2 regions of the Paenibacillus sp. KS-LC4 genome follow, and region 2 is predicted to be linked to the other one. Evidence: riboswitches for the same ligand, from Rfam matches in the RefSeq annotation. Region 2 holds a riboswitch; the other holds the start of a gene.
What was found. A riboswitch is a leader RNA that binds a small molecule or an ion and turns the genes downstream of it on or off. The one in region 2 is predicted to bind ZMP and ZTP.

Region 1: linked by a shared signal. The riboswitch ahead of rpiB (ribose 5-phosphate isomerase B) and the one ahead of V5J77_RS12790 (GNAT family N-acetyltransferase) in region 2 are both predicted to bind ZMP and ZTP.

The regions. Positions count from the first base shown of each region.
Region 1 is NZ_CP145905.1:5,830,743-5,841,905, reverse strand. Features, by position in the region: gene V5J77_RS24765 (methyltransferase domain-containing protein) at 1-209, shown strand, start outside; gene V5J77_RS24760 (macro domain-containing protein) at 326-748, opposite strand; gene ychF (redox-regulated ATPase YchF) at 982-2,082, shown strand; gene prfA (peptide chain release factor 1) at 2,269-3,339, shown strand; gene V5J77_RS24745 (HemK/PrmC family methyltransferase) at 3,489-4,580, shown strand; gene spoIIR (stage II sporulation protein R) at 4,898-5,650, shown strand; gene V5J77_RS24735 (L-threonylcarbamoyladenylate synthase) at 6,387-7,460, shown strand; gene V5J77_RS24730 (manganese efflux pump MntP family protein) at 7,743-8,255, shown strand; gene V5J77_RS24725 (low molecular weight protein arginine phosphatase) at 8,270-8,848, shown strand; ZMP/ZTP riboswitch at 8,946-9,026, shown strand; gene rpiB (ribose 5-phosphate isomerase B) at 9,180-9,632, shown strand; gene V5J77_RS24715 (TIGR01440 family protein) at 9,708-10,331, shown strand; gene glyA (serine hydroxymethyltransferase) at 10,473-11,163, shown strand, end outside.
Region 2 is NZ_CP145905.1:2,989,583-3,000,745, forward strand. Features, by position in the region: gene V5J77_RS12760 (phosphoribosyltransferase) at 1-143, shown strand, start outside; gene V5J77_RS12765 (aromatic ring-hydroxylating dioxygenase subunit alpha) at 245-1,300, shown strand; gene V5J77_RS12770 (MFS transporter) at 1,555-2,667, shown strand; gene V5J77_RS12775 (phosphotransferase) at 3,002-3,988, shown strand; gene V5J77_RS12780 (SDR family NAD(P)-dependent oxidoreductase) at 4,003-4,278, shown strand; gene V5J77_RS12785 (hypothetical protein) at 4,241-4,372, shown strand; ZMP/ZTP riboswitch at 4,432-4,513, shown strand; gene V5J77_RS12790 (GNAT family N-acetyltransferase) at 4,560-5,687, shown strand; gene V5J77_RS12795 (MFS transporter) at 5,822-7,024, opposite strand; gene V5J77_RS12800 (TetR/AcrR family transcriptional regulator) at 7,183-7,758, shown strand; gene V5J77_RS12805 (AraC family transcriptional regulator) at 7,844-8,713, opposite strand; gene V5J77_RS12810 (family 78 glycoside hydrolase catalytic domain) at 8,862-11,163, shown strand, end outside.

The sequences.
Region 1 (11,163 bases), 2.8 Mb from region 2:
TTCATTACAATATTGTGGAGCTGTACGGGCAAAATCCGGTCGACGATTCACGTATGGCAGCGATGAATGGGCTGCGACGCATGTTCCAGCTGGAGCCGGGGAGAAATGCGGAGCGGGTGCTGCAATCGGAGGGACATGAGCTAATACCGCTGAGCCGCTTTAAGAGCTGCGAGCCCATGTATGTAGTTGCGGTGTGCCGCAAGAAATAAGGGAAGGCGGTATTGCACAGAGATCACAGGCAGTTTCACAGGCAGTTGCCCGTCTGATGGAGACGGGCAACTGCCTGGAGCTGTGCGTTGGTGCGGCGGTCGGCGTTTTTTCTGCGTTACAATGTACATATAACAATTTCGATGTCCGTCTCTGCAAAAGCATCTTTAATGATTTCCCGCACCCGGCCCCATTGGAGCTTATCGAGTCCGCAGCCGATTTGCGGCATAGCAAGCTGGGCAATGCCTTCTTGCAAGCAGATGTCCCTCATGGATTCTATGGCTAGAGTAAGTGTTTGGTAGGTGGGCTTCTGAAAATACTTTGCTTTGGTTACCAAATTTAAAGCTCTGTCGACCTTATAGCAAGTTCCTATAACTAAGGGGCTGCTATTTGCCATATTTTGAAGGGATGCAAGCTTAAAATGCTTTCGGAATAAAACGGCGATTCCCGCCCCCATTTTGGCATCGGAGGAAATGCAGTGGGCCAAGCTGTACGTGTCCGGCATCGTGAATAGATCCTTTTTTATTTCGGTAAATTCCATGAATGGTCACTCCTCTGCTATGATTTTATCATAAGCTCAAGCAGGCTTGGGAAGAGTTTTTACTGGTGGTTGATCTAGCTGGGAAGGCTTATTCGATGGCTGGAATAGGTAGCTCCAATGGCTCCGCATGGGTCTTTTGCTAGACGTGTCAGCGAACTCGCCCTTTTATTGTTTATACGCATCGGGTATAATGACGAGAGCTTGTTACTTCGGAAAATGGGGTGTCTTTACGCATGGCTTTAAAAGCTGGTATCGTAGGCTTGCCGAATGTCGGCAAATCGACTTTGTTTAATGCAATTACGCAAGCGGGTGCTGAATCCGCTAACTATCCTTTTTGTACAATTGATCCTAACGTCGGTGTGGTAGAGGTGCCGGACCCGCGCATGAATAGACTCGTTGAGCTTGTAGTGCCGAAAAGCATCGTGCCTACAGCATTTGAGTTTGTTGATATTGCCGGTCTCGTAGCTGGCGCGAGCAAGGGCGAAGGACTTGGCAACAAGTTTTTGGCGCATATCCGTGAAGTGGATGCGATTGTTCATGTCGTTCGCTGCTTTCAAGACGAGAATATTACGCATGTAGCGGGCAAAATCGACCCGATTGACGATATTCAGACGATTAACCTGGAGCTGATTTTGGCGGATATTGATTCCGTTGATAGAAAGATCGAGCGCTCCCGCAAAAATCTCAAGGGCGGCGACAAAAAAGTTGCGCAAGAGGTTGAAGTGCTTGAACGTGTGAAAGAAGCGCTTTACAATGATAAGCCAGCGCGCAGCCTGGAGCTGTCCGATGACGAGAAGCTGCTTATTCGCGATCTTCATTTGCTGACCATGAAGCCTGTGCTTTATGCAGCCAATGTGAGCGAGGCAGAGGTTGCCGATACGGACAATAATGAATTTGTTAATAGAGTACGCGAGTTTGCGGCTGCTGAAAATGCAGAGGTGGTGCCTATTTCCGCTCGCGTTGAGGAAGAAATTGCTGAGCTGGAGGGCGAAGACAAGGCGATGTTCCTTGAGGAGCTTGGTCTTGCGGAGTCGGGACTTAACCGTCTGATCCGTGCAGCATACAAGCTGCTGGGCCTTTATACGTATTTTACGGCAGGCGTGCAGGAAGTTCGCGCTTGGACAATTCGCAGCGGGACGAAGGCGCCGCAGGCGGCGGGCGTTATTCATACGGATTTCGAGCGTGGCTTTATTCGCGCCGAGATTGTATCGTTTGACGATTTGTCTGCTGCTGGCTCGATGAACGTGGCGAAAGAGCGTGGCCAGGTTCGTTTGGAAGGCAAGGATTATGTTGTAAAAGACGGCGATGTTATTCATTTCCGTTTCAACGTTTAGATTTTGAAGGAGGAGGGAGCTTTCGATCTGCTGCACAAGCGGATTCGGGGGCTCTTTCGTCTAGGTGGACAAGCTGGCAAACGGATAAGTAAAAACTGGGCGCGGCGTAAGGAATTCGCTTGTCGATAGATTGACGCGTATATGTTATAATGGAGTATCAAAGTGTGATAACAGAGGTGAATGATGGTGTTGGACCGTTTACAAGCACTAGCCGATCGTTACGAGAAGCTTAGTGAGCTGCTGTGTGATCCAGATGTAGCAAGTGATCCGAAGCGCCTGCGGGAATATTCCAAGGAGCAGTCCGATCTGCAACAATCTTATGAAGCTTATACTGAATATAAACAAGTGTCGGAGCAACTAGACGATGCGAAGATTATGCAGGGCGAGAAGCTGGATGATGAAATGCGCGAGATGGTCAAGATGGAGATTGACGAGCTGTCTGGCCGCAAGGAAGAGCTGGAAGAGCAGATTAAAATTTTGCTTCTGCCGAAGGATCCGAACGATGACAAAAACGTTATCGTGGAAATCCGCGGCGCTGCTGGCGGCGATGAAGCGGCTTTATTCGCTTATGAGCTTTACCGGATGTACACGAAGTTTGCGGATACGCAAGGCTGGCGTGTAGAGCTGATGGATTTTAATGAAAATGATCTTGGCGGCTTTAAAGAGGTTATTTTCATGATTACGGGCAAAGGCGCCTACAGCAAGCTGAAATTCGAGAGCGGCGCTCACCGGGTGCAGCGTATTCCGGTAACGGAGTCTGGCGGCCGTATTCATACGTCCACTTCAACCGTTTCGGTTATGCCGGAGGTTGAGGAAGTCGAGGTCGAGATTTTCGACAAGGATATTCGGGTAGATACGTTCTGCTCCAGCGGCGCTGGCGGTCAGTCGGTTAATACGACAAAATCCGCTGTCCGGGTGCTGCACGTACCGACGGGCATTATGGCGACCTGCCAAGACGGCAAATCGCAAAATGAAAACAAAGCTAAAGCGCTGCAAGTATTGCGTGCGCGCATTGTCGATGTACAGCGTCAAGAGGAAGAAGCGAAATATGCCGGCGAGCGTAAAAGCAAAGTCGGAACGGGCGATCGCAGTGAGCGGATTCGCACGTACAATTTTCCGCAGAGCCGCGTGACGGATCACCGTATCGGACTTACGCTGCATAAGCTTGATTCGGTTATGAACGGCGATATGGAGGAAATTATTTCGTCGCTGACCATTGCAGAGCAAGCGGATATTATGGAGAGAGAACTGAACTAAGTTGCTTTCCCAAGGTGAGCTGCCGACTAAGGCATGCGGTATGAAGAGGCAGGATTTTCGAGCATCAGTGCTTGGAGAGCCTGCCTTTTATGCGGCTATGTGCTAAATGGCCGAGCATTTAGGGAAGTAAAGAAGGGGACGTTGAATAGATGGGTGACAGGTTCAAGGAGTGGAGCGTTTTGCTGCCTTGTACGATTAGAGAAGCCTGCTTGCAGGCTTCTTCGTTTTTGGCGGGGCAGGGCGTTGAGGAGCCGCGCAATAATGCGGAGCTGCTGCTCCTGCATCTGCTGGGCATCGGGCGCATGGAGCTGCTGCGCGACGGGGGCGAGCCTTTCCCGATTGAGCTGGCTCCGGCGTGGGATGCGCTCATAGGGAGAAAAGGAAATGGCGAGCCGGTGCAATATATTATCGGCGAGCAGTGGTTTTATAGCAGGCCGTTTGCGGTTACGCCGGCCGTGCTGATTCCACGGCCCGAGACGGAGCTGCTCGTCGAGGCCGTGCTTGAGGCGGCGGACCGCCTGTGGCCGGAAGCGGCACAGGCGGAAGCAGAGGGCGCGCCAGTGGAGGGCGCGGCCGGAGCGGGCTTTGCCGCTGCTGTGAGCAGCGGCAGCGGGGGCGAGCAGGCGAAGCAGGAAGAGGCGTCAGCAACAGCTGCTGACGCGATTAAGGGCTGGGCTGCGCGGCCGACGGTGCTTGATGTCGGCACGGGCAGCGGCGCCATCGGCGTGACGCTGGCTGCGCTGCGTCCGCTCTGGCGCGTATGCGCGTCCGATCTTTCGCCGGACGCGCTCGCTGTCGCCCGCACGAATGCGGCCCGCCATGGGGCGGCGGGCCGCATGGCATTCGTGCAGGGCGACCTGCTGGCGCCGTTCCTCGGAACGGGCGGCGCCGCCGCAAACCAAGCACCCGCCGCGGCAGACCTCCGCGTCGATGTGCTGGTGTCCAATCCGCCGTACATACCGGCGGATGACCTCCCGGGCTTGCAGCGCGAGGTGCGGGATTACGAGCCGCGCCTCGCGCTGGATGGCGGTGCGGACGGTCTGAACCCGTACCGCCGCATGGTAGAGCAGCTTCCGCTGCTAAGGCAAATGCCGCGCATCGTCGCCTTCGAGCTGGGCATGGGCCAAGCGGAAGCGGTGGCGAAGCTTCTAAGGGAAGCCGGACCATGGGACGAGGTGCGGACGATTACGGATTATGGCGGCATTGACCGCCATGTTATCGCGGTTCGCACTAACGGATAGGCAGGATGAACAATCTCATTTGCATTCTACTGTTCTGCTATTTCTAGGATTGAAATGCGCCGTGCTCTCAGAGGACGGCGTTAGTTGTTTACGCTTGAAATATAAGCATTTATAAGTTTCACACTTATAAATGGGCTTATATTTCTACGACAAAGCTCTTCATCGCCATGGAGGGACGACGAAGTCGTTTTTGCTTGTCTATTAAAATTTACTAGCTTTGAGGTTTATAGAACGGGAATCGCGGACATACTTACGGATAGATACGTTCCGGAACGCAAGCAGAGGTGCCGACGGGTGCCATCGAGAGGAGCTTGTGTATGTCCCGCCATTATTCCCGTTTTTCTTACCGTAGGTCCGTTGTTCTTATTGTGGTTGTGCTTGCTGTACTTGTGATGAGCTGGGAGCTGCAAAAGGTAGATGCCGCTGTAGCTGGCAGTCATATTCCGAAGGAGTCGATCAGGCTCCGCATATTGGCTAATTCCGACGCCCCTGCCGATCAGGCGGTTAAACGCGTCGTTCGTGATGCGGTAGTAGAGGCGATGAATAGCTGGGTAACTGGGCCGCAAACAATAGAGGAAGCCCGTGCAACGATGCGTCAGCATATGGGCGAGATGGAGCTTGTGGTTGGCAAAGTATTGAGCAGCCGAGGTTTTGATTATGCGTTTCACATGGAGCTTGGTCAGGTTCCTTTCCCTACTAAAATGTACGGAAGCGAAGTATATCCTGCTGGCAGCTACGAAGCGCTGCTCATTACGTTAGGAGAAGGAAAAGGCCAAAACTGGTGGTGCGTGCTGTTTCCGCCGCTTTGCTTCATCGACGCAGCATCCGGGGAAGCGGTAGCCGCTGATGCCGAGGTAGAGGCGACCAATGCAGTAAGCAAGGCAGAAGCGAAAGAAGCGAAAGCATCTGTAAAAAAGGCGTCCGTACAAAAAGCAAATACCGGCGAGGTCGTACATGCCAAGCAGGATTCTGCTCCTAGCAAAGCGGAGGGCGAAGCGCCAGAAGCGAAATTTTTTCTTTGGGAAATGCTGCAAAAGCTGCTTGCTTGGGTGCAAAGCCTGTTTGCCTAGAGCGTGTGTGTAGACTTAAGTAAGCCAGAGCCGATCACATGTAGTGTCAAACATAATGCCTCTCCAGCAAGGAGTGTCATACATTATAAAGGTGAGCATATTTTTTGGAGTTAGTGTCATATTCATCTTTCCAGACGATTACAACCTTTGCAATGATAGGTTTGGTGGACAGAGCGGCCGCTATTTCAACAAGATTACGGGAAAGGCATTGGCGGCGGACTCAGGTGAGGCTAATACGCTGTCTTTAGCTATTTTGACGGGATAATGAGCACGATAACGAATTTCCTGTCCGCTTATGGTTAGAAATCGAGTCAACAGCGAGAATAGCGGATTCTCAGTCCTCAAAAAGAGAGAGGCGTCCCGAGCTGTGCGGTCTTCTGCAATGTACTTTAGTCAGTCACAGCCACATTGGCAAGACAAGCGCGGCAAATGCTCGACAACCGCTGTTTTGGCTCGGCAACTGAGGTCTTTGCGACAATCGTGCGCTTTTGTTTTCAGGCATCAAACCACCAGATGGGCTTGGCTTTCTGTTAAGCTCTGAGCAGAGAGTGGAAGGAGCACTTATGCTTGCATACACATCCTATCATGCAGAAGTCCATACATTGATTTGAGCCGGTGAGCATCCGTGGGCTGCGGTATTGCTGCTGGCTCTGTTTTTATCCAAGCGTATGGTATACTAACGGGAGTATACGGACTAGAAGGATGACTATAACAGCGTAAGGATTGAAGGATAGAGATGACGACAACGAAGGTATGGCGCATGACGGATCAATATGCGGAGGCTTCTATTGCGGAAGCAGCGGAGCTGCTTCGCCTTGGAGAGCTTGTGGCTTTCCCGACGGAGACGGTGTATGGACTTGGGGCCGATGCCCGCAGCTCGGAGGCCGTGGCGCGGATTTTTCAGGCCAAAGGCCGCCCCTCTGATAATCCGCTTATTGTTCACATTGCAAATATTGCGCAGCTCGATGAACTGGTGCTGCCTTATTCGTTGCTGGCGAAGCAACTGATGGAGCAACTGTGGCCGGGACCGCTCACGCTTGTGCTTCCCGTTCAGCCGGGAGCCGTGTCGCCGCTTGTGACGGCGGGCTTATCCACGGTCGGCGTGCGGATGCCTTCCCATCCGGTAGCGCTGCGCCTCCTTGAAGCCGCAGGCTGTCCAGTCGCCGCGCCGAGCGCTAATCGCTCAGGCAGGCCCAGCCCAACGCTCGCAGACCATGTGGCCGAAGACCTTAACGGCCGTATCGGCGGCATTGTCGATGGCGGTGCTACAGGCATTGGCCTTGAGTCGACCGTCATTGAACTGACGGGCGAGCGGGCGCTTCGTATTTTGCGCCCCGGCGGCGTAACGGTGGAGCAACTGCGCCAAGCGGCGCCGCAAGTGGAAATTGATGCGCCTGTGGATGTCGAATCGGCAGCAGAGGAGCTTGCCGTGCCGCGCTCCCCGGGCATGAAATACACGCATTATGCACCGAAGGGCGAGCTTAGCATTGTGCAAGGAAGCTCAGCGGCGAGGCGTGTTGCTTATATGCAGGAGCAGGTGCTGCAAGCTGCACAAGCCGGACTGAAAGCAGGCGTGCTCGTGTTCAATGAGCAGGCCGCTGCCATGGAAGGCGGGTCCGCCCTCGTGCTCACTTATGGAGATGAGCGGCAGCTGGAGCAGGCTGCGCATCGTCTTTATGCGGCGTTGCGCCAGTTTGATGCTGCTGGCGTGCAGCGAATTTGGGCAGAGGGCTGCGTGCCAGATGGCATTGGAGCCGCGCTTATGAATCGGCTGCTCAAGGCAGCTGGTCATCGCATGAATCAAGTATAAGGTGAGACAAGCTTAAGCCAGAGAAGAGCCAGAGCTCTATTTTTCACTAGAATCGCGTAAGTCTGTGCCTGTTGTGCAATCCTATGAAGTGATGTGTTTCAAGCCTTGGAGTTTGCCTTATATCATACAAGGGTAAGATTATGTCAAAAACCGATTAAACAAGCTATAGTATGTTTGTCCCCACACCCGCATATGTTGGAGTATTAATGTTCTTGGACGTGGGGGGAGATCGTTTTGTGGGGTAGCCATATCCTTGGAGGGCAATTTGTTACACTGCTGCTTATGGCGGTTGCGCTTGGCATGGATGCTTTTTCGCTAGGAATTGGAATAGGGCTGCGCGGCATTCGTTGGCTCCATATGATCAGATTAAGTGCCATTATCGGGATATTTCATATTATTATGCCGCTTGGGGGCATGTACGCTGGGGGATTCGTCAGCGGCATGCTCGGTCATGTAGCAACGGCTGCTGCTGGTGTACTGCTGGTGCTGCTCGGCGGGCATATGATTTATAGCTCCTTGCGGGGAGAGGATGCACAAACCTTTGATCACCGCACGATTTGGGGAACGATGCTGTTCGCGCTTGGCGTTAGCGCTGATTCTTTTTCCGTTGGCGTAACGCTCGGCATGTTCGCAGCTGATTTACTGTTGACGGTGCTGCTGTTTGGCTTTTTTGGCAGCATAATGTCGATCATGGGACTTCTGCTTGGCCAAAAGGTCAGTCACAGGCTGGGCGGCTACGGCGAGGCATGCGGCGGCGCGGTGCTGCTCGTATTCGGTTTAATGTTTATTTTCTGAAAGGGGCATGCGGCATGAAGCGCATTTTGTTCATTTGTACAGGAAATACCTGTCGTTCTCCGATGGCGGAGGCGATGCTGAAAAATATGGCAAGCCAGCAGGACGTAGCTATAGAAGTACGTTCGGCAGGCATTTCGACGATTGACGGTTTGGCCGTTTCCGGCCATGCGACAGAGGTGCTGCGCGATTATGGCATTGAACATCAAAGCTCCTCGTGCGCGCTGACTGGAGAAGCGGTGAAATGGGCAGACCTCGTGCTGACGATGACGGCCAGCCACAAAAGAGGTCTGCTTCAATGGTTTCCTGAAGCTGTCGATAAAGCACATACTCTCAAAGAGTATGTCAATCAGGATACGGACGTGCTGGCAGACATTAAGGAGCTGGAGCAGCTGTATACGGAGCTGCATATGAAGCAGACGCTGGGACAGCAGCTGACAGATAGCCAGCGTAATCGTCTGCTCGTGCTGGAGCGCCGCATACCGAGCTTTGATATTATAGACCCGTTTGGCGGGACGCTTGGGAATTACAAAAGCTGCGCTGAGGAAATTCGCAGCTGCTTGCAGCTGCTGCTCGCGCGTTTAAAGCAGGAATAAACGGATGACTGCGGCGGCGCAAAAGTGAAAGTGTGAATTTAGGCGTAGGAACGATTGATTTTTCACAATATTTCGGCTATGATGGGTACAGATATACGGTTTCCGATGTGACTGGCGACGGAAGTGGGTAACCACGGTGGAGCATCGGAACATACGGCCGGTCGCCTGGGCAAAGAGCAGCATGCTGATGAGCATGTCATGCTCTTTTTTCGTCTTTGGGACAAATTTAGGTATAATAAAGGCGTCGAATTGCGGAAGCGGAGTTTATGTGCCGAGCGCCGCAAGTATCATTGCAAGTGCAGCATCGTCATACTTTGGAGGAGGTTTATACGTGAAAATTGCCATTGGCGCCGATCATGCCGGCTATCGGCTGAAGGATGAGATTGTACCATTTCTGCTATCGCTTGGACATGAAATTGAAGATTTCGGTTGTGACTGCAACCAATCGGTCGATTACCCGGACTATGCACTGCCTGTAGCTGAAAAGGTGGCAAGCGGGGATGTGGATCGCGGCATACTCATTTGTGGAACAGGCATTGGCATGTCGATTGCCGCTAATAAGGTTAAAGGCATCCGCTGCGCACTGGTGCACGATTTATTTTCCGCCAAAGCGACGCGCGAGCATAATGATACGAATGTCATTGCACTCGGAGAGCGGGTCATTGGCCCTGGCGTTGCACAGGAAATTGTTCGTATTTGGCTGGAAACGCCATTCTCCGGCGGCGAACGCCACGAGGGACGCATTCATAAAGTAGGCCAAATCGAGCAAAAATATAACGCTTAAGCTAAATGAGTACGGAAGAAGGCTTTGCTGCCTTCTTACATGGAAACGGTTAGTCAGACAAGGAGGCCGCTTGCGATGAGTGCAAACGAGGAAACGTTAGCGATAGCAAGGGAAGTGGAGACGATCGTTCGCGAGCTTGCGGCAGCAGGCAGTCTGCGGGCTGGACAGCTTCTCGTCATCGGCACGAGCACGAGTGAGGTGCTGGGTCAGCGTATTGGAACGTCGGGCACGCTTCAAGCGGCTGCGGAAATTTTCGCTGGAGTAGAGGCGGTACGCCGCGACATTGGCTTTTATCCCGTGTATCAATGCTGTGAGCATTTGAATCGTGCGCTCGTTATCGAGCGTGAAGCCGCTGAACGCTATGGGCTTGAACTGGTCGCGGCGATTCCCGTTCCGAAGGCAGGAGGCTCCATGGCGGCCTACGCATATCGGCACATCAGCGATGCTTGCCTCGTCGAGACGGTAGCTGCTCATGCTGGAATAGATATCGGCGATACCTTCATCGGCATGCATTTGCGCAGAGTAGCGGTTCCAGTGCGGCCTTCTATTCGCAGTATTGGTCAGGCGCATGTCACGATGGCGGCTACGCGGCCAAAGCTGATTGGCGGTGTGCGTGCGGTGTATGAGCTGGGGGGCGTGGCAGACAGCCGTGATGCTGTTGTGTTGACTCCAGAGCAGTCGGCCGGGACTTGCGATTAAGCATTCGTATTTCATTCGTATTTCATTCGTATTTATTATTGGCAGATTTGGCGAATATCCCGTAGAACATGTATCTGACAAGCATATCCTGCTTGATCCTAATTTATATAACAAGTACACACTACTGAGGAGGCAATAATAATGGAAAATCTACGTAAACAAGATCCAGAGGTTTTGAAAGCAATGGGATTGGAATTGCAGCGTCAACGCGATAACATCGAGCTAATCGCATCAGAAAACATCGTAAGCGAAGCTGTTCTGGAAGCTTTGGGTTCTGCTTTGACCAACAAATATGCAGAGGGCTACCCAGGCAAACGTTTCTACGGCGGCTGTGAGCATGTGGACATCGTTGAAGATATCGCACGCGATCGCGCAAAAGAGCTGTTTGGCGCAGACCATGCCAACGTACAGCCGCATTCCGGCGCACAAGCGAATATGGCTGTTTATTTGGCGGCGCTTAAGCCTGGCGACACGGTACTGGGCATGAATTTGGCGCATGGCGGCCACTTGACGCACGGCAGCCCGGTTAACGCCTCCGGCTTGCTTTACAACTTTGTAGCATACGGCGTAAATGAAGAATCCTTCACGATTGATTATGAAGAAGTTCGCAAAGCGGCATTCAAGCACCGCCCTCGCATGATCGTAGCTGGTGCATCTGCATATCCGCGTATTATTGATTTCGAAAAAATGGCTAAAATCGCCAACGATGTAGGCGCGCTATTGTTCGTAGACATGGCTCATATTGCAGGTCTTGTGGCTGCTGGTCTTCATCCTAACCCAGTGCCGCATGCACATTTCGTTACAACGACAACGCACAAAACGCTTCGCGGTC
Region 2 (11,163 bases):
CAACGATTCGCTCGATTGCTGCCCAGATGGACACGATGGGAGTCAAGCTTGTCGGCGTGCAGGCGATCATAGCCAAAGGCGAGCATTACCGCAAGCTGGAGGAAGACTTGAACGTTCCGGTACGCATTCTTAGCCAAGTTTAATTGTAACGCACGATAAACAGGCAGCTTAAACTGGTAGCCTTTACAGGCACGCATTAGACTAAGCGGTTAATTACGATAAAGAGGTGAACGATATGACAATAATGGAGCAAAACACGACGGCAGCAGCTAAAAAAAGGGAAGAAAGCGATTTACCGCGGAATTGTACCTTTAGTCCTGAGGATTGGCATGTATTAGCGCAGTATTGGTATCCGATTGCAATTGCAAGTGAGATTGCGGATAAGCCAGTGGCCGTAACGCTGCTTGATATGAAGCTCGTCTGCTATCGCAGCGGCGATCGAGTCGTCGTCGCCCGTGACCTTTGCTTTCACCGCGGAGCTCCGCTAAGCAAGGGCTGGATAGAAAATGGCGAAATCGTGTGCCCGTACCATGGCTTCCGCTACAATTGCGAAGGCAAATGCACGGCGGTACCCGCGCATCCCGATTCACGCATTTCTCCTAAGCTAAAGCTTATCACCTATCCGGTCGTAGAGCGTTACGGCTTGATCTGGACGTCTCTGATGTCCTTAGAGGAAAATATTCCGGCCTTCCCCCACTGGGATGATCCCGATTATTTGAATATTTTGGTGCCGAGCTTTGATATTGCCGGCTCTGCTGGTCGCCAAATGGAAGGCTTTCTGGATGTGTCGCATTTTGCTTATGTGCATACGGAAACGTTCGGCGACCGCAATAACACCGAGGTGCCGCAGTATAAGGTGAAGCGGGAAGGGCAGGAGCTGCTTGCCGAATATTGGAGCACGGTCAGCAACTATGGCAAGGGACAGGATAATCCAGCACCAGATGGCTTTATGTGGCTGCGCGAATTCCGTGTTTTCCCGCCATTCGCTGCATCGCTTACCGTTTATTTTCCAGATGAGGGGAGACTCCATATATTAAATTGCGCCTCTCCCGTATCGGCCCGCTATACAAGGCTTTTCTGCCCAATAACGCGAAATTTTGATAAAGATGCCCCGATTCAGGCTACGATTGATTTTAACTTGAAGGTGTTCCAGGAGGATGCCGATATGGTCGAAGCACAAACGCCGGAGGATTTGCCGCTTGATCTTCAGGCGGAAGCACATATTCCGGCAGACCGCACCTCAATCGCTTACCGCCAGCTGCTAACGGAGCTTGGTCTAGGCAAAAACTACACGTCCTAATAACCTTTATATAGGGAGGTTCGTTAACAAGCAGGAAACAAGGGGCTAGCCTTCCGGGCTGGCTCTTTTCCTGTTTTATGGCGAGTTCATTTGTAATTGTGCTTTTTTTAGCTGGAAAGCAGATTTTCGGCTGCTGCTAATGATAAAGTAATAGAGAATAAGATTTGATGCTGACTTTGGAGATGACAACTTGAGAAAATTGAGTCTTTATTATTTTTTTTTATTATTTAGCTTTATCATCGTTTGGTCCATACATGAGTATTTATTTAAGTGAGAAGGGTATAAGTCTCATCAGCATTGGCCTGATTTTGTCGATGCTATCGCTAACAGGAATTCTCGCACAGCCGATAATGGGGATTTTAAATGATCGATTATCCGATCCCAGACGTATCCTGCTGCTGTGTCTGCTGCTTACGCCTTTATTAGCATGCGGTTATTATTTTTTTGATACGGTCGTTGCGTTATGTTTAGTGTCCTTCTTCTATGCGATGTTTCAATCGTCCACTGCGCCATTGAGTGATGTGCTGACGGTTGAAATCGCGAATAGTCAAGGATTTTCCTTCGGCAGCATCAGGCTTTGGGGTGCGCTGAGCTTTGCGCTCGGCTCGTTCATTACCGGGTTTGTATATGGCAACATCGGATATAGTGCCAGCTTCATTAGCTATGCATTACTTATGGTTGTGGCACTCATAACGTTTTATACCATCCCGTATAAGGCGGTAACGAGAGCGAAGGTGTCTGTGAAGCAGCATGCTTCACAAATCTTGAAGCATCAAAGCTTCTTGACCTTCGTGCTGTTCAGCTTTCTTATTTCTACGTCGATTGCGATGAATTTCAACTTCCTTCCGATTTACTTCAAGGAGGCAGGCTTTGATAAAGGCTGGATTGGGGCTGCTTACAGCATTGCCGCTATTATTGAGGTTCCAATGTTCTGGTTCGCGGTTAAGCTGCATAGACGCTTTGGTTTAATTTCAATGATGATGCTGGCTGCTTTTTGCTACAGCTTGAAATGCCTCGTTATGGCTTTCTCCACTCAGGTGGGGCTGGTGCTTGCGGTACAGCTGTTTGATGGCATCGCCTTTGCATTCATGGCAAGCGCTTCGGTTGAGGTGATTAATCGCTATGCGCCAAGCTATGCCAAAGCGACGTATCAGACGTTATTTGTGGCGCTCACTTCCGGCATTGGAGGAATTATTGGCAGTGCCCTGGGAGGAGTCGTCATTGCGAGTTGGGGCGTTAACAAGCTGTATTTACTGCTGTTCAGCTTATGCTTTATTGCGATGGTCGGTTTTACAGCAAGGCGCAAGCAGCTAGAGCCTCGTCCTGCCGGGTCGGCAAACCAAGTAGGAAAAAGGATTCCCTCTTAAATGTAGAGCAGCTGCCCAGAAGTCATTTGGGTCTTTAAATCAGGTTTATATTTACAAATATAGGTTTGGTGTTATAAACTGAAAGTGCTTTCATTCAGAAGCTTTAACAGGATCGGTCCATTATGTAGTTGAAGGGAGTGAGCGGCATGAACAGCCGGGCTAATACGATGATAATGAATATGATGGTGATTGTGAATTAAATAGTCAGGCAGGCGCTAGCCGTCTGTCACTCTCATGGATAGTTGCTGTTTGATGTTAAAAACCGCATGGCTATGCCTGCGGTTTTTTTGCGCGCTAAAATAGCGCAAACTGAGCTAAAGGGGCTGCAAAATAAATGATAAAATTCAAATATTTGTTTAATAATGTCGAATTGGCCGAGATGCTGCTGCAAAATTGGTGTTATGACGAGGATTCGCTTGATCTGTTTAACTATTACCGGATATCGTCCAACGCCATTTATCCGTTTCGGTTTGAAGGAAATACAAGGCTGCTGCGCTTTGCGCCGGAATTGGAGAAAAATAAGGCCAATACGCTAGCGGAGCTTGCATTTATCGCCTACTTGAAGGACAATGGCTTCAACGTTCTGGAAGCGATTGCATCGAAGCAAGGAGCTGTGCTTGTGGAAGCAGCAACACCCTGGGGAGATTACACAGCTTCCGTATTTAAGCGTGTGCCTGGGCAAGCCTTTGAGCAAAGCGGTTTCGATGCTGCTGCCCTATTTACCTATGGGAAGACGCTAGGTCAGCTTCACTGCTTGTCTAGCGCTTATTCTCCTGAGACCTATCGCCGCTGGTCGTATAAAGAGGTACTGGAGTGGATTGAGGTGGAGCTGTCAGCCTTCCCGAAGGAAACAGCGGCGCTTAACGAGGTGCAGCAACTCAGGAGCTATTTTCAGACGTTGCCGGTTTCTAATACGTATTTCGGTCTTATTCATTATGATTTCGAATGTGATAATGTGTTTTATGATTCGGACAACGGCTGCTGCCATGTCATTGATTTTGATGATGCGATGTATCATTGGTATGCGATGGACATTTATGTAGCGCTGGATAACCTGCAGGAGTTTATTGCTCCAGAGGATTGGCTGCTTAAGAAGCAGCATTTCATAGACGGCTATACGTCCGAGTTTGTATGGAATGTGGAGACGGAGGCAATGCTGCCTGGCTGCAAGCGGTTTAATAGCCTGTACAAATATGCTCGTGTAAAGCGGGCGATGGCAGAAGCATGGAACAACGAACCGATGTGGATGGTACAGCTGCGCAGCAGCCTGGAGCAGTCGCTCAAGGAAGCAGAGGCTTGCTTCGGGCAAAAAATCAAATAAAGGGAGCTGGGAGCATGAACATTTTAATTACAGGGGCAGGGCGAGGACTTGGCTATGAGCTGACGAGCGCGGCGCTTGCGCGAGGGCATACGGTTGTGGCAGGTGTCCGCAACCCTAATGAAGCGAATGTCAAGCTGACGGTACTTGTAGAAAAGTATGGCGAGCGGCTATCGCTAGTGGAGCTGGATGTCACGAATGAATCAGGCATTGCAGCGTATGCTGAGCATTCATCCTGGCTGGATGCGGACGGATATGGGCGGTGGAGAAGCGCCGCTGGATGCGCGCGATAGCGCGCGTGGCATCATTGGGCTATTGGAGCAGCGCCGCATGCTGGACAGCCGTTTTATGTTTGCTAATCACGAAGGAAATCCGCTGCCAATTTAGAAAAAAGTCGGCTTTAGTTATTGACAATTAACGGATATCAGCTATACTTGCTTTAATTATTTGGTATGCGTAACTGGCGAAAACGTAGAGTACTACGGGGGAGCGCATATGTCATAGCAGCCGTTCGCCTGGGCAAAGTATTTGGTCACCTGACCAAATACTTTTCTTTTTTTAAGGAGAGGGAAAAATGAAGCAGACGAGAAATGTAGCCGTGTTAGTTTATGAGAGAGTGGATACACTTGATTTTGCTGGTCCGTTTGATATATTTGCTATCTCAAGTGGAAAAGACCGGGATTTTAGAGTGTACACGGTTGGCGAGACGAAGGAAGCTTTGCATACGCTTAGCGGCATTGCGATTACACCAGCGTATAGCTTCGACGATTGTCCTGAGCCTGATCTATTAATCGTTCCTGGAGGTATGGGCTCGCGCACGGAAATGCACAATGAGAAGCTGACGAATTGGATACGCCAAACGGCACAGCATGCTGAGCTTGTTCTATCTGTATGCACAGGTGCGCTGCTGCTCGCCAAAGCGAACTTGCTTAATGGGCTGCACATTACAACGAACCGCCGGGCGCTCGATTTGCTTCGCGAGCTTGCGCCTTCCAGTGCTGTGATGGTTGAAAATGTTCGTTACGTAGATAACGGGAAATTCATCATGTCCGCAGGAGTGACGGCAGGCATGGACGCTGCACTTTATGTTGTGGCAAGGCTGCACGGCCTAGAGTGGGCTGAGCAAACAGCAGCTATTATTGAATATGATTGGCATGAAGAGAAGTGTCCGGGTAGCCCGGGCCCGAGCTTGTCAGTGCCTGCCTCGAAAGTTGAGCTTGAAATTAATCGTGCTGCACCTCATGATCTTGAAGCAATGCTTCGTTTATACAAGGAGGCAGCCCGCTGGATCTATGAGGCGAAGGGCTTGCGCCAGTGGAGCGAGGATGCTTTTACAATGGAATATTTATACAATTTTATTAAAGAAAAAGAAGTATTCGTCGCTTACTTGCAGGGCGAGCTTGCGGGCTGTTTTTCGGTCGAATGGGATGACGAGCCGATCTGGGGAGAGCAATTTCATATGGATGCCGGTTATGTGCATCGACTGGCTGTAGCGCGCAGTATCAAGGGGCAAGGCATTGGCGCTCAACTGCTCGCTTGGTCGGAAGCTTATATTCGCGAGCGTGAAAAATCCTTTATGCGGCTCGATTGCATGGCAGAAAATCCATCGCTTAACGCCTTTTATGTTAGCTGTGGCTTGAATTTATGTGGCAGATACGACGCAGAGGGCTGGAGCGCAAATTTATATGAGAAAAAGCTATAACCGCCTATGAAGGGAAACTGCTAGAGCAGCCTCCAGAGAGAGTGTGTGTACAAAAAAGGAAGCGCTTGACTTGCTCCTTCAGGCTTGGTTCAAGCAGCGCTTCCCCTTTTTTTTGTGCTAAGCCATATTAAGCATTAGGCATTTCCTGATGACTCTTTTACCTCGGTTAAGTAATATAGAAAGGCAATGACTGGCAGAGCGATACCGATCAAGGAAGCTAACGTCCATCCCCCATAAGCATAAGCCCATCCTCCCAAAAAGGAACCTACAGCTCCACCGATGAAGAAAATCGCCATGAACAATCCATTAAGGCGACCCCGCATCTCACTGCCTAGCGAATAGATCACGCGCTGACCCAATACGAGATTTCCAGACACACCCATGTCCAGAGCGATAGCAGCAGCTAGCAGCAGCGCCAGAGCGGCGAAAGAATCCCCACGCACGAGATAGGCAGTCAAAAAGGAAAGAGCAGAGACGGCAATTGCGATGCCGCTTAGTAGTTTAGTCAAGCCGCGATCAGCCAGTCTGCCGGCAATAGGTGCCGCTACGGCTCCTGCTACACCAGCGAGAGCGAATAAGGCGATACCTTGCTGGGTTAAATGAAAATATTCAGCTAAACGCAGCGGAATGACGGTCCAGAATAAGCTAAAGGAGCCAAATAAGCAAGCTTGATAAAAGGCGCGGCGACGTAAAATAGGCGTTGCCTTCAATAACGAGCCTAATGAGCGAATTAAGGCTCCATATTGAAGGGACGGTGCTGGCTTCCGCTGTGGAAGGGCGCGGGATAGAACAACGGCGAGCATTAGGATGACGATGGCGGATAAAATAAAAACTGCCCGCCAGCCCAAATATTCCGTCATGAGACTGGCTAATGGACGAGCAAACATAATGCCTAGCAGCAGGCCGCTCATGACATTGCCTACGACGCGTCCGCGCTGCTCCTCTGCTGCGAGGAAAGTGGCATAGGGCACGAGAATTTGCGCAGCAACCGAGCCTATTCCTAGAAATAAAGCAGCAGCTAAGAAGAGCGATGTATTAGAGGCGAATATCGTTCCGATTAACGCGATAAGGACGACAATTAATGAGGCGATGATTAAACGCCGATTTTCAATCAAATCACTTAGCGGCACGATAAACAATAGGCCGATGACATAACCGACTTGAGTAAGCGTCACGATTAATCCCGCTGCACCTAGCGGTATTCCGATGGAAGTGCTAATCGGCCCGATTAACGTCTGGGCATAATACAGATTTGCGACAATGAGACCGCAAGCAGCGGCTAGAAGAAGCATGAGCCAGTTCGGGATGGAGTTGTCCTTGGACTGTAAGCTGTTCATAATAAGAGGCCTTCTTTCTGTTTAAATGGATGGTGTCAATGCTTTGTATCTTTATGGCTATATTATATACTATACGTACAGTATTTAAAATGTTTTTTTTCAACGCGCCCAAAATTTTATATAATGTAAAGAAAAGTCTACAAAAGGAGCTAAAACTATTGAATGCAAAAAGAGGGAGACCTCGCAACGTAGAAGCGGAGCGTGCAATATTAACAGCCTCCTACAACTTGCTGCTTGAAATTGGATTTGGCGGCGTTACTGTTGATAAAATTGCTGAGCAGGCTCAGGTGAGTAAAGCGACCATCTACAAATGGTGGCCTAATAAAGGAGCCGTTGTGATGGCGGGTTTTATGTATGCGATAAGTGAAAGGCTGCCGATACCGGATACGGGTTCTGTCTTTGAAGATATTTTGCTCCATGCGACTCAATTATCTCGATTTTTAACAAGTCGTGAAGGAAGCGTCATTACGGAAATTATTGGAGAGGGACAAGTTGATGATAAGCTTGCAGTCGCTTTACGAGAGGAGTATGTCCGCCCACGCCGCGCCGAAGCGCGGCAGCTGCTCATGCGAGGGATTGAGCGCGGGGAGCTGAAGCGTGAGCTAGATGTCGAATTGAGTATAGATTTACTATATGGGCCGATTTTCTATCGGTTGTTAGTGACAGGAGATGGGCTAGAGGACAAGATCATGAAGTCATTAATAACGAGCGCTTTCGAAGGGATTAAGCAATAGCTGGGATAGGAGGCTGGTAGAACAAGCTTGACCGCAGTGCCGCTGCAAGACAATTGAAGCCCTGCTGTAAACCGAACTAATGGCCTCATCTAAACTGCTTGCGATATTGGCTCGGTGTCTGACCGACCCTCTTCTTGAACAGTGCATTAAAAGAGTCGATGTGGCTATAGCCGACCATTGCGGCAATTGTACTAATTTTAAGCTGTGTTAAGCGTAAATGCTCACAGCTTTTTTGTATGCGCAGCTGATTCAAATAGCTTCCAAAGGTTTGCCCGGTATTTTGAACAAATAACCGCTGCAAATGTCGGACGCTCCAGCCAGAGCGTGTGGCCAGCATCGCAAGTGTCAGTTCCTCATGGACATGCTGCTCCATAAACTGAACGAGCATGTTGAAGTGAGAGACATCTTTTATAATCAACGGGTGTTCGTCGCTTCGCAGTCGGTGAGTGGTAATGACCAATTGCACGAGAAGGGTGTACAAGTATGTGCTTGCGCCAGCTGCCGAGAAGGAAAACTCCTGATACATGGCGACGAGCAGCTTTTCTATGGAGCCATCGCGGTCTTGAATCGTATGATAGGTGGCTTGATCACTTTGCAGCTCCTCTAAATAAGAGGCCGGCAGTGGATCGGTCACAAAAAAGGTGGACATCGCTTGCAGCAGCTGCGGCGCAAATAAGCAATTGTATACGATGAGCGGATGCTCGGATGGATCGGAGGTAGAAGGTCTGAACACATGTGGAACGCCAACCGGTATGGTGAAAAATAGCCCTTTGCTCACAGCAACGATATCATCGCCAATATGATGAAAGCCCTTTCCTTCGGCAACGAAGGTGAACTCTACAAAATCATGGGCATGGAGAGGGAGATTAAAATCCTCCGAGCAGCGATTAACAAAAATCAGAAGCTGCTCGCCAAAAAAATGCTCGCCTTTAAACCACTGCACAGGTCGTTTCATAGCTATGCTCCCCCTTTAACTGGATGGCTGAATAACCGGGATATGTTGGCCTTTATACAAGGTTTTTTTCTGGTTATGGTCGCTATAATTATACGATAACAGGGTAAGTAATGAACAGCAGCTTTTCCTGATTAGAGGAGGTCGTCTCATGATCCAGATCGTTAAAGTCAGATGTGAATATTTGGATAATCCACTGGGCATTGACGTGCTACAGCCAAGAATCAGCTGGCAAATTCAAGCGGAGGCAAGAGACATTAAGCAGCAGGCGTACCAGCTGCAAGTATCACTTGATCCAGCGTTTGGGCATCTTTTATGGGATTCTGGCCGGAACGCTTCTGGTCAATCTGTTCATGTCGTGCTGGATCAAATCGAGCTGCAAGCGCGCACGCGTTATTTTTACCGGGTAAAGGTGTGGATTGGCGGGCAGGCTTTGGAGAGCAGTGATTGGTCAGAAACGGCCTTTTTTGAAACCGGTCTCATGGACTACAGCCAGTGGACTGCGGAGTGGATTAGCGCGCCATCCCATTTGGCTGCGAGGGAAGAGGATGCGGAGCGCTGTCCGCTGCTCAGAACCTTTGTCACCGTTGAAAAAACGGTCAAAAGCGCACGGATTTACGCTACAGCGCTAGGCATGTATGAGCTGCAATGGAATGGCAATCGCATTGGCGACTGCTATTTTACACCAGGGTGGACAAGCTACGGCAAACGGCTGCAATATCAGGTGTACGATGTAACGGAGCAGCTTAGCGTGGGCACGCATGGGATTGGCGCACTGCTAGGTAATGGCTGGTATAAAGGAGAGCTAGGCTGGAAGCAGGAAAAAGAAACCTATGGCTCGCGCACGGCGCTGCTCTTCCAGCTTCATATTAGCTATGAGGACGGCACGGAGGACGTTGTCGTGTCAGGCAGCAATTGGCAAGCGACGGGAAGCGCAATTCTGATGTCGGAGATATATCATGGCGAGCGCTACGACGCCCGGCTGGAGCTGGAATGGCATAACGGGCAAGCGACAGATTCAGACATCTGGCATTCGGTTGAAATCATTGCCCAGTCTAAATCAATAATTACTCAGCAGGTAAATGAGCCTGTTCGCACTGCCGAAACGCTTAAGCCAATTGCTGTCATTCATACGCCGGACGGCGATACGGTGCTTGATTTTGGCCAAAACATGGTCGGCTGGGTGAAATTTGAGGTTGAAGGAGTCGCCGGACAACTGGTTGAATTGCAGCATGCTGAGGTACTGGATCAGGCTGGCAACTTCTATACGGAGAATATGCGCAATGCCGTGCAGCGCATCCAGTATACATTGAAGGGGAGGGGGAAGGAGACCTTTCAGCCGCATTTCACCTTTCAAGGCTTCCGCTATGTAAAGCTGACAGGCTTTAAGGCGCCGATAAAGCTTGAGGCTTTTAGCGGCATTGTGCTGCATTCGGATATGGAGCGTACAGGCTTTTTTGAATGCTCGGATCCGAAGGTGAACCAACTGCATCACAATATCGTCTGGGGACAAAAAGGTAATTTTGTCGATGTGCCGACCGATTGCCCGCAGCGAGACGAACGGCTTGGGTGGACGGGAGACGCACAGATGTTCATTCGAACAGCTTCTTATGTGATGAATGTTGCTCCATTTTTCACGAAATGGCTGCTAGATTTAAAAGCTGACCAGACGCCAGAAGGGGGGATTCCGTTCTACATTCCTAATCTGAAGCCTGAGTTTTCCGAAGGCTGGGGGGATATAAGTCATTCCTCCGCGGCCTGGGGCGATGCGGCGGTCATCTGTCCATGGACGCTGTATGAAGCGTATGGCGATACAAGGCTGCTGGAGGCTCAATATGACAGCATGAACCAATGGATTCAGTATATTTTTGAGCAGGGCAGCGATCCTTATTTGTGGAATACCGGTTTCCACTTTGGCGATTGGCTCGGGCTTGATTCCAAGGCGGGCAGCTATGTCGGGGCAACCGATAGAGATTTTGTAGCAACAGCTTATTACGCTTATTCGGTATCGCTTGTTGCAAAAGCAGCTAAAGCATTAGGGAAGGCTGCGGACCACGAGCGACTTGCGTCTTGGCATAAGAAAATTATTGCTGCATTCCAGCATGAGTTCGTGACCCCGTCCGGGCGGTTGTCTGTCCCGACACAAACGGCGCACGTTCTGGCGCTGCGCTTCGGCCTCGTATCGGGGACAGCGAAAGAGAAAGCCGAGCATAAGCTTGCGGAGCTGTTAAAGGAACAAAATGACCATCTGACGACAGGTTTTGTTGGAACACCGTATTTAAATCCTGTGCTTAGCGAGGCTGGGCGCAATGATCTGGCTTATCGCTTGCTGCTGCAAGAGGATTATCCATCCTGGCTATATCAAATTACGAAAGGCGCCACGACGATTTGGGAGCATTGGGATGGCATCAAGGAGGATGGCAGCTTCTGGAGCGCAGATATGAACTCCTTCA